DNA from 3 places in the Thiorhodovibrio winogradskyi genome. Region 1 is predicted to be linked to each of the others. Evidence: predicted binding sites of a transcription regulator. Region 1 holds the regulator's gene; each other region holds the start of a gene.

Region 1 (3,281 bases):
GCTGCGCTGGGATAGCGAGCATTTGCGCGTGAGTCTGCGCGATCTCGACGTTTACCCCACGACTGTCATGATGATCGGCGACCTGCCCGAAGACGCAACCCCTCAGCGCCGTCCGGACAAGCAAGTCGCGCCGGTCGAGAAGGTTCCGGCTGTGGATCCACCGTTGCATTGATTGCGCTTGGCGCCGCGGGGCTGCGACAGTTAGGATTCTGGCATGCGCTTGAGTCACTTAACTTCTTGTGCATTGCTCAAGAATCAATGTCTCTTGCAGCACCCTGTAGTGGCGGCGATGATGGTGGAAATGACAATTCCCCTTGTCAAATCGCGTCAAATGCGGTGCGTCAGCACTTCACAAGCGCGGAAGCTGCACGTATACTCTTGAGTTATTCGCTTCGGCGAATGCGCGAGTCGGGGCCGCGGGAGCGGTCAAGAAAGTCTGGTGACCCGACAGTCGGCAGGAATCGGCCTAAGCTGTCACCTGGGCCAACTGAGCCAGACAAGCTGGACCGACTCACGCGGGTCCGACCCACTCGGCCCCGACCCTTTCAGATGGCCGGGCAGTCCTGGTTTCCTGTTCTGACATCAACTGCTTACCCGAAAGACGTTACCATTTAGGAGAGAGACAATGACGAAGTTTTCTAAGATGATTGGCGTTGCCGCCATTGCTGGCGCTGCCGCCTTCTCTATGGGTACCGCACAGGCTTGGTGGGGTCCTGGTTGGGGCGGCCCCGGTGGTTACAATGATGGCTGGGGTGATGGCTTGGGTGACATGTTGGGCGACGGCTATGGCGACTTCAACATGAGCATGTCGGGTGGTGGTCGCGGTCTAGGACGTGGCCGCGGTTATGGCTATAACCGTGACTATTATGGCTATGGCCCTTATGGCCACGGCTACCCCTATGGCGGCTACGGCCATCCGGGTTATGGCTACGCGCCCCCGGCTCCCTATGGTGCTCCCTATGGCGCGCCTCCGGCTCCGGCCAACAGCGGCGAATCCAAGTAAGACTGACTCTAGCAGTCTGTTACACAGCGCAGACAGCCCAGGCACCGAGTGCCTGAGCTGGGCTCCGAGCCGCGCCGACCCAGGCGCGGCTTTTTTGTGCCTGCTCGATTCCCTGTTTGCATCTAGGGTTGGCCTGATGGGAGGCTCCACTTGATCTCCGTCAATGACGGCTGCAAAATGGCAAAAAACTGATCGGAGTGGAGCGCCTTGAGTCAGGATAAAATTATTTCTTTCGAAAATATCCGGGTTGCTTGCCGCAACTGCTCGCTTAACGCCCTTTGCCTGCCAATGGGCTTGTCAGGCGAGGATGTCGAGAAGCTGGAGAGCGTGATCAAGCGCTCGCGGCCGCTGCATCGCGGCGAGCATCTGTTTTACGGCGGTGAGCGTTTTCAATCTCTCTTTGTCGTCAAGACCGGGTCGGTCAAGACCTACACCCCGAGCTCAGAGGGCGGCGAGCAGGTGCTTGGCTTTCACTTGCCCGGTGAGTTGATCGGCCTGGACGCCATCGATCAGGATTTTCACGCCTGTTCGGCGCGGGTGCTTGAGACTTCGGCGATCTGCGAGGTTCCCTTCCGCAGGCTCGAGGAGTTGGCGGCCACCCTGCCCTCGCTACAGCATCAACTCTACCGCCTGCTGAGCAAGGAGATTGTCGAGGAATCCGAACTCCTGATGCTGCTGGGCAAACGCAATGCCGAGGAGCGCCTGGCGGCTTTTCTGGTCAGTTTGTCCCAACGTCTGGGCAAGCGCGGTCTGTCGACTACGGATTTTCACCTCAGCATGTCCCGGCATGAGATTGGCAATTATCTAGGCCTGGCGGTTGAGACCGTGAGCCGGCTGTTTACCCGCTTTCAAGACGAGCGAATGCTGGATGTTGACAGAAAACATGTTCAGGTACTTAACATGCCGCGTATTGAAGCCCTGGCGGGCATCGCACAAAACCGCACGGGCAAGCGCGAAACCAGCTGATTTTCTTGCGGGCTGGCGCCCTTGCCGGAGCCGCCGAGCCCGCCACCATCGCGCAAAAAAACACATCTACCTCCATACCGTCGCTTGCGCGCAAGGCGAGGGACAGTCAACCCGCCTTGCATCGGCGGCGCAATCACGACATCCTTAGTGCCCTTTTCCGCCCGGCTGGTTGCAGGCAACCGGCATTTGCAGTCTCTTTCAGGATTTCCTGTCATGCATGACCTTCGCGATCAACCTGCGCGTCATCTCCCGGCCTTGGCTGGTCTTGGCCGCGCCTCCATCGGCATCAGCAGCGCGCTGCTGGGAACACTTTTGCTGTTCTTCTCTGGCGGCCTGCTGGCATCCGAGGGCGGCACCGCACATCTGAATCTGACCACCACCTGGGTGGGACTGACCTCGCTGCTGATCTTTGTCGTCGCCTATGGCCTGGTGATGACGGAGGAATTTACCCATCTGCGCAAGTCCAAGCCGGTGATGCTGGCGGCTGGCGCGATCTGGCTGCTCATTGCCTACTACTACGAAACCCATCACGGCAGCCCCCATGCGGCGGCCGAAGCGGTGCGACACAACATCATGGAGTTCGGCGAGCTGTTTTTGTTCCTGCTCGCGGCCATGACCTACATCAACACCATGGAGGAGCGCCTGGTTTTCGATGCCCTACGCTCCTGGCTGCTGCGCATGGGGTTTGGCTACCGCACGCTGTTCTGGATGACGGGTTTTCTGGCCTTTTTTATCTCGCCGGTGGCCGACAACCTGACCACCGCGCTGTTGATGTGCGCAGTGGTGATGGCGGTGGGCGCCGACAGTCCCAAGTTTGTTGGCCTGGCCTGTATCAACATCGTGATCGCGGCCAACTCAGGCGGCGCCTTCAGCCCCTTTGGCGACATCACCACCCTGATGGTCTGGCAGAAGGGCATTATTGATTTCGAGTCCTTCTTCCGGTTGTTCATCCCCGCGCTGGTTAGCTTCGCGGTGCCAGCCTGGTTCATGCACAAGGAAATTCCCAACGTCAAGCCGCCGCCGAGCCAGGAGCGCGTACGCATGAAGCGCGGCGCCATTCGGGTGGTGCTCTTGTTCCTCGCGACCATTGCCACGGCGGTGAGCTTTCACAATTACTACCACCTGCCGCCGGTCCTGGGCATGATGACGGGTCTGGCGTACCTGAGCTTCTTTAGTTATTACCTGAACATGACCGGTGAGATGTCGACGGTACGCGCTGGCAACATCGAAGACAGCATGCCTTTTAATATCTTCAACAAGGTGGCACGCGCGGAGTGGGACACCCTGATGTTCTTCTACGGTGTCATTTTGT
Region 2 (3,281 bases), 1.7 Mb from region 1:
CCCTCGTCATGCCACAGCTCCCAATAGATGAATTCCAGCGGCTCGTCAAAGGGCAGCGGAGTCAGTAGTCCCTGCTCATACAGGCCCTTCATAATGGCGGCCGCCGGCTCGCCAAACTTGCCGTTGTAAAGCTGCACCACCGCATCGAATTGATCCATGAAGCTGGCGGTGAAGGTCTTGCCGTGGCACTCCAGGCACACCATGCTCATAATCTGGCGCCGCCGGTCTGGCCCCACCACCATCTTGACCTTGCCAGTGCCGCCATCGGCCTTGGTCAACTCGCTACCACGTTTGGGCGGCTTCTGGTCTGCCGGGAGTTCGAGTTTCTCGCCACTCTCAAGCACCACCAGATATTGCCGCGCTGAAACCGGGGTGTTCAGGCTCCAGGCGTTGCGCAGGCCCACATCGTGAGTGGATGGAATCTTGCCGGCGCCGCCCATGTGACAGGTCACACAGGTGGGCGCGGCCTTGTAGTCCTGTCCGGCAATCCAGGTATCGGCATCCAAATTCATCGCCTCGCGATTGGCTTTGTAAATCATGCCATGCTTGGATGCCTCGAAGACCTCTTTGTCCGGAGAGTCCGGCCCTGAGTGGCAGCGCACGCAGGCATCCGGCTCGCGCGCCTGCGCCTTGGAGAAGGCATGGCGCCCATGGCAGGAGGAACAGGAGCCCTTGGAACCATCCGGATTGATGCGCCCGATGCCGGAATTCGGCCAGGTCGTCGGATCCAGACTACCGTCGCCACGCACCTTCACACGCGAACCATGGCATTGATCGCAGCCAGCAGCCTGCATGGCCGCGCCGGTCAGATTGTGCGCCAGCGCCGGCACCCGCTCGCTAATAATGGCGTGAGCCTCGGCATGCACCGAGCCGGCCTGTTCCTCGAACTCCTGCTGATGGCAACGCCCGCAGTCCTTGGGTGAAACGATGGTCGCGATGACCTGTCCCTCGTGGGTGATGGCATCGACATCGGCACTGTCAGCCTGATGGCAATCCAAACAGTTGACCCCCGCGCGCTGGTGAGCACTCTCACGCCACTGCTCGGCAAGTCCAGGCGAGGCCTTGGCGTGACAACTGACGCAGTTCTCGCCCTCGGGATGACCCCAATGACTGGGGTCCAATTCGACCTTGGCCGCCTGAGCCAAGGCACCCGTCACGCATAAGACCAACAACAGAATCGGATGCTTCATGAGCGCACCTTACAAATTACCGGATGAACATCAATGTATTGTGAGCTTGGCTGCAGCAGAAAATTTTCCAAAGGGATCCGCGTATCCGCGACCGCCCGCGGTGGGAGCCGGAACGATACGCATCTCTGGCAATGATGAGCAGGCGCTGAAATGAAGAATGCTTCAAATCAAGACCATCCCGCTGTGGAATGCATTAATTAGAATATTCTAATTTAAGAAAATTAAGCGCTAATCATATTGCGCAGGCGACCGGTTTCCTCTCTGATGACAGCCCGCATGATTACAACAAGAAGCGGCGTGGCTGGCAATCTGGTTTATTGACCTGCGCCATGTTTCACGGCACCATTGCTGTGTCATTATGCGATGGCTCAACCGAATTTATTTCGGTCACAGTGCTTCTCCAAATTACAGCCGGTAAAGAGACCACCGGGAGGATGGCCCATGATTCCAAATCAACTTCAATCCCGCACAATACGCGCGGTTATCGTGGCGGCTGCCTTCGTGGCATGCGCCAGCCTGAGCGCCCGTCTAGTGGCGGAAGAAGACTCCAATGGCGCGGAAAATATTCATCACGTGTCTTCCGAGGTATGCGCCAATTGCCATCAGGACATCTATAAACAATGGCAAGGTTCAATGCATGCCAATAGCACGGCATTGACTGATCCTATTCACGGCACTTTCTATAAACAGGAAGCCGGCGACCCCACCGAGGAAGGCGTTCTGCATAAAGCGTCGGGCAAATACCCTATCTGCCTGCAATGTCACGCACCCAATGCCGCGCTTGATAAGACCACCAAGCTTGACGCCAAACCTGCTTATCTAGAAGGTGTGAATTGCGTTGCCTGTCACACCCTTGCCAGTTATAAAGGGATCGAGGGTCCGGACGGCAAACTGCGACTGGGCGTGCAGTCCTATGAAGTCGCGGATGTACTGCAGGGACCATCGGGCATGAATAACAGGCTTGCCGAACTGGCCAGCAGTGGAGATGACCTTTTCGGCGGCGCTGGTGTTGGCGCTGCTGACTCGCAAAAGCCCAACCCGCATTTGGGTGAACCGGTGGAATTCGAGGGCAAGGAGATCCCGGCCCTGCCCATGGCCGGCAATCCCAAGCTGATGAAAAGCTCTGACTCCTGCATGGGCTGCCATGATCAGCGTAATAATCCCCATGGCGTGCCTCTGTGCCAGACCGGCAATGAGTACCGGCAGAGTGACTCCGAGGTCAACTGCATCGCTTGCCACATGCCCATTGCCGACGGCCTGGCAAATCACGCCATGGGTGGTGGCCATGATCCAGCCATGCTCAAGCGCGCACTGATTTTCGATATTGACACCGAAACCGAGGGCGACAACCTCAAGACGACCGTTTTTATCAAGAATCAATTGCCGCATTCCATGCCCACTGGCGCACCTTTCCGTAACGTCTACCTCAAGCTGACGGCTTATGATGACAGTGGCGCGGTGGTATGGGAAAACGCCGAAGAACACCCCGGCAAGGATGACCCCCAGGCGTACTTCTCCTACTCGATGCAGGACGATGAAGGCATGCCCGCCATGCCCCCGGTCGCCACCAAGCCTGGTGACGACACACGGCTCGCACCACACGAAGAGCGCACACTGGTCTACGAGATCCCCGCCACGACCGTCGCCCTGGTGCGGGGCGAGCTCTACTACAATCTGCTCTGGCCAGTCCTGGTTGAGAAATTCACCCACCTACCCAAGGAACTGACCGACCCGGTCCTGATCGCCGTGGCCGAAAACCCGATCAGCGAGGACTAGCCCCAACCCAACGCCCGGCCCTGCCGGGCGTTCTTTTGTGGGCATGCTCTCATCACCGCTTGCCCTCGCCTTCCTGCCGCTTCTGGATGTGATTGACGGTCATCTGCTGCCAAGACAGCCGTCATTGGTCCAGCACAAACAAGCCAAAGAACCGGCGCGCAGCGGCTTTTTTCATTGGGCCTGGCCGCACTTTAGGCGACAATAACCACCTCTGACAAACCTTCCGAGAGCTCACTGAACGAGGCCAATTTCCCTGAACACCCAAACCTCTCCCACCATCGAATGGCTCGGCATCGCCGCCGCCCAACCCAGCAC
Region 3 (3,281 bases), 210 kb from region 1:
TTGCTCATGACAAGACAGGCAGATTTGGTTGTCGTAGGCGACAATCTCGGGGATGTCCCGCCCCAGCAGAGAAGCGCGGAAGACGTGGGGATCGTGGCAAGAGTGGCAGTGAAAGCCCTCTGCCTCCGGGTCGTCGGAGAGCGCATGGACGCTGGCCTGGTATTCCCGTTCGATGACAGTGAAATTCACCCGGTCAGTGTTCTCCGGGTGATCCTCATGGCACTGGACGCAGCTCAACTCCGAGGCTGGCTGTTCGGGAGCATGCGGATAGTCCAAATACCCATCCGCGTGACATTGACTACAGGGTTGGTCTCCATGCACCGAGTGGTTAAAAGCCTTCTGATCGACAACCAGGCTGACAATCTCTCCGCTCTCTGGATCGCGATAGGCCATGGTGGCCATGCCATGGCAACGCAAACAGGCGCGTTGCTCGGCAGCGGCTTGCGCATTGACAGCCGGGAGTGTCATGGCGGTTTCCGCATCGGACTGCGCATCTGACTGCGCATCGGACTCCGGGGCCGATGCGGCAATGAGGGGAAGCGGACCAGCAAAACCGAGCGCCAGCATCAGTGCCAAGGGGAACCAGGGAAGGGACTGGGCCAGGCGTTTTGCCAAGCCCAGCGGTGACAAGTGTGTCGTTCGGCCGAATCCGCCGGCGCGCCGGTCAGGATCAAGTGCAAGGTGTTTTTTCATCATCGAATCCGTCAACTAAAAGAACCAACCCCAGGCCGAAAAGAGCCGCCCCAGGCCAGTCGTTCGACAGGGCGACCATAGCGCCAAACGCGCGCGCTCGCTTGGGAAAAGCGCGCCTGATTGATCCCGGGCAATACCTCGGGCGAATCTCCCTCCCGCAATGCGCGGCGCCTGCAATGAGTTCTCAGGTCTTCCAGCGTCCCACAGGGTAAAAACCCAACAACCCGGTCAATGAATCATCAGCAGGGAATCATCAGCAGGGAATCATCAGCAGGGAATCATCAACAGGCCGCCCCTTTACCTTTCCGATAAAGGACTTGACTCATAACAATTGAGCGCGGTTGCTAGGCACAACCCCTTATATTAAAAAAACTGAGAACGAATCGCATTAAAACCCATGCCAGGACACAATAACCGAGCAAAAAACCCCGTTAAAAACTGATTGAGATCAAGGATTTTGGGCAATCCTTACATGTGCTGGACAGCAGGCTGAATCCGGACTATAAGTAATATAGCACATAAGCATATTAGCACTTTAGTATATTCTTGACAGGCCAACTGGGGTTAACCACGCGGCCCAAGTCCATTTAAGCCAGCGAACGACAACAGCAGTCAGGCAGAACGCGCCATGAATGATCGACTCAAGTCTGTTTCCGATGCCCCCGGTCCTGGGAGCCTTTCATCATCCCCGCCAGCCCCAGAGCAAACCGCCCTGGCGCCCGACATGGAAGATCATCTGGAACTCCACGGCCTCAATCGCCGTCGCTTCCTGCAGTTCGCCACCAGCATCACAGCGGCCATGGGGCTGCCGGCGGCCATGACCGGCCAGGTACTCGCCGCCGTTGAACAGGCCGCCGCCGGCCCAGCGCGTCCGCCGGTGATCTGGCTGCATTTTCAGGAATGCACCGGCTGCACGGAATCCCTGCTGCGCGCCACCCACCCCACGGTCGAGGGACTGATCCTGGATCTGATCTCGCTCGACTATTCCGAGACGTTGCTGGCCGCCGCGGGTCATCAGGCCGAGCAGGCGCTACATGATTCGCTCGAGAACAACAAGGGCGGCTTCATCCTGGTGGTCGAGGGCTCGGTGCCCACTGCCGACAATGGCAACTTCTGCAAGGTCGCGGGCAAAACACCGCAGCAGATGTTGCACGGGATCGCCCCACACGCGGCCGCGGCCATCGCCATCGGCTCCTGCGCCTCCTGGGGTGGCGTGCAGAGCGCCGCACCCAACCCAACCGGCGCCATCGGCATTCAAGAAGCGCTGAAACTCTATGGCATCAGCAAATCCGATGGCACCGCGCTGCCGGTGATCAACCTGCCCGGCTGTCCAGCCTCGCCCTACAACATTCTCTCGACTGTCCTTTATTACCTGACGCTGAGCCAGTTGCCCGAGCTGGACGCCAAGGGCCGGCCAAAATTCGCCTATGGCCGTCTGATTCACGAAAACTGCGAGCGCCGTCCCCACTTCGACGCCGGTCGTTTTGCCGAGGAATACGGCGATGACGGTCATCGTCAGGGCTGGTGTCTGTACAAGCTTGGCTGTAAGGGGCCCGAGACCTACGCCAACTGCCCGGTGATCGAATTCGGCGATGTTGGCGGCAACACCTGGCCGGTGGGCATTGGCCATCCTTGCTTTGGCTGCTCCGAGCAAGGCGTTGGTTTCCACAAGCCGCTGCATGAGCAGGCAAAAAATGTCTCGCTCACCTCACCGTCCATCTTCCCCGGCATCATCACCGAGCACCCCGGCGGCGTCACCCTGACCTCCGCCGCCGTGGCTGGTGCCATCGGCGGCGGTACCCTGGTTTATGCGCTTGGCGCCAACAGCAAACTCAAGGCGCTCGAAGAGGCGGAAGCCCGGAGCGCGACCAACCCCTCATCCGAAGTCAGCGAGACCTAACACGGAGGAACACCCATGAAGATCGATCGCCGTCAGTTTTTCAAAGTCATGGCCGCCGGTGGCGCGGTTGCCGTCGGTGCTTCCCCGGTTCAGGCTCGCCCTTGCAAGACGCTGCCGCCGGATGCCATCGGTATCCTGTACGATGCCAATCTGTGCATTGGTTGCAAGGCCTGCGAGGTCGCCTGCAAGGTCGCCAATGACATGCCCATGAGCGGTGATGGCGCCATCGACCAGGCCTATGGCGTTCAAGATGCCTGGGATGGTGATGACGATTTGAATGGTCGCACCATGAATAAGATCAAGGCCTATGTGGCCGAGGGAAGCCGCACGGATCTTGATGACCCGGACGCCTGCTTTATCAAGCGCTCCTGCATGCACTGCATCGACCCGGACTGTGTCTCAGCCTGCCCGGTCAGCGCACTGACCAAAGATCCCTTCACCGGCATTGTCAGCTACAACCCGGACGCCTGTATCGGCTGCCGCTATTGTCAGCTGGCCTGCCCCTTCAATATCCCCAAGTTCCAGTACGACAAAACCTTCCCGCAGATTGTCAAATGCCAACTCTGCGCGCCACGCATCGCCGAGGGCGAGATCCCGGCCTGTTGCGATGCTTGCCCGACCGGAGCCAGCCTGTTTGGCCGGGTCGAGGACTTGCGCGCCGAGGGCCATCGGCGGCTTGCCATGCAGC

The links. The regulator FNR, encoded in region 1, switches genes on or off when oxygen is low (the NO sensors DNR and NnrR bind a similar motif). The targets are predictions, from matches to a motif close to TTGATNTANATCAA.
Region 2: a site for FNR is predicted at 1,348-1,361, ahead of Thiowin_RS21755 (multiheme c-type cytochrome). Genes of this name have one in related genera too.
Region 3: a site for FNR is predicted at 1,132-1,145, ahead of Thiowin_RS12715 (hydrogenase small subunit). Genes of this name have one in related genera too.

The regions. Positions count from the first base shown of each region.
Region 1 is NZ_CP121472.1:3,026,199-3,029,479, forward strand. It holds gene Thiowin_RS13700 (hypothetical protein) at 1-172, shown strand, start outside; gene Thiowin_RS13705 (sulfur globule family protein) at 626-1,003, shown strand; gene fnr (fumarate/nitrate reduction transcriptional regulator Fnr) at 1,211-1,969, shown strand; gene nhaD (sodium:proton antiporter NhaD) at 2,183-3,281, shown strand, end outside.
Region 2 is NZ_CP121472.1:4,727,425-4,730,705, forward strand. It holds gene Thiowin_RS21755 (multiheme c-type cytochrome) at 1-1,190, opposite strand, end outside; gene Thiowin_RS21760 (multiheme c-type cytochrome) at 1,632-2,966, shown strand; gene cobT (nicotinate-nucleotide--dimethylbenzimidazole phosphoribosyltransferase) at 3,244-3,281, shown strand, end outside.
Region 3 is NZ_CP121472.1:2,811,708-2,814,988, forward strand. It holds gene Thiowin_RS12710 (cytochrome c3 family protein) at 1-696, opposite strand, end outside; gene Thiowin_RS12715 (hydrogenase small subunit) at 1,322-2,593, shown strand; gene hybA (hydrogenase 2 operon protein HybA) at 2,609-3,281, shown strand, end outside.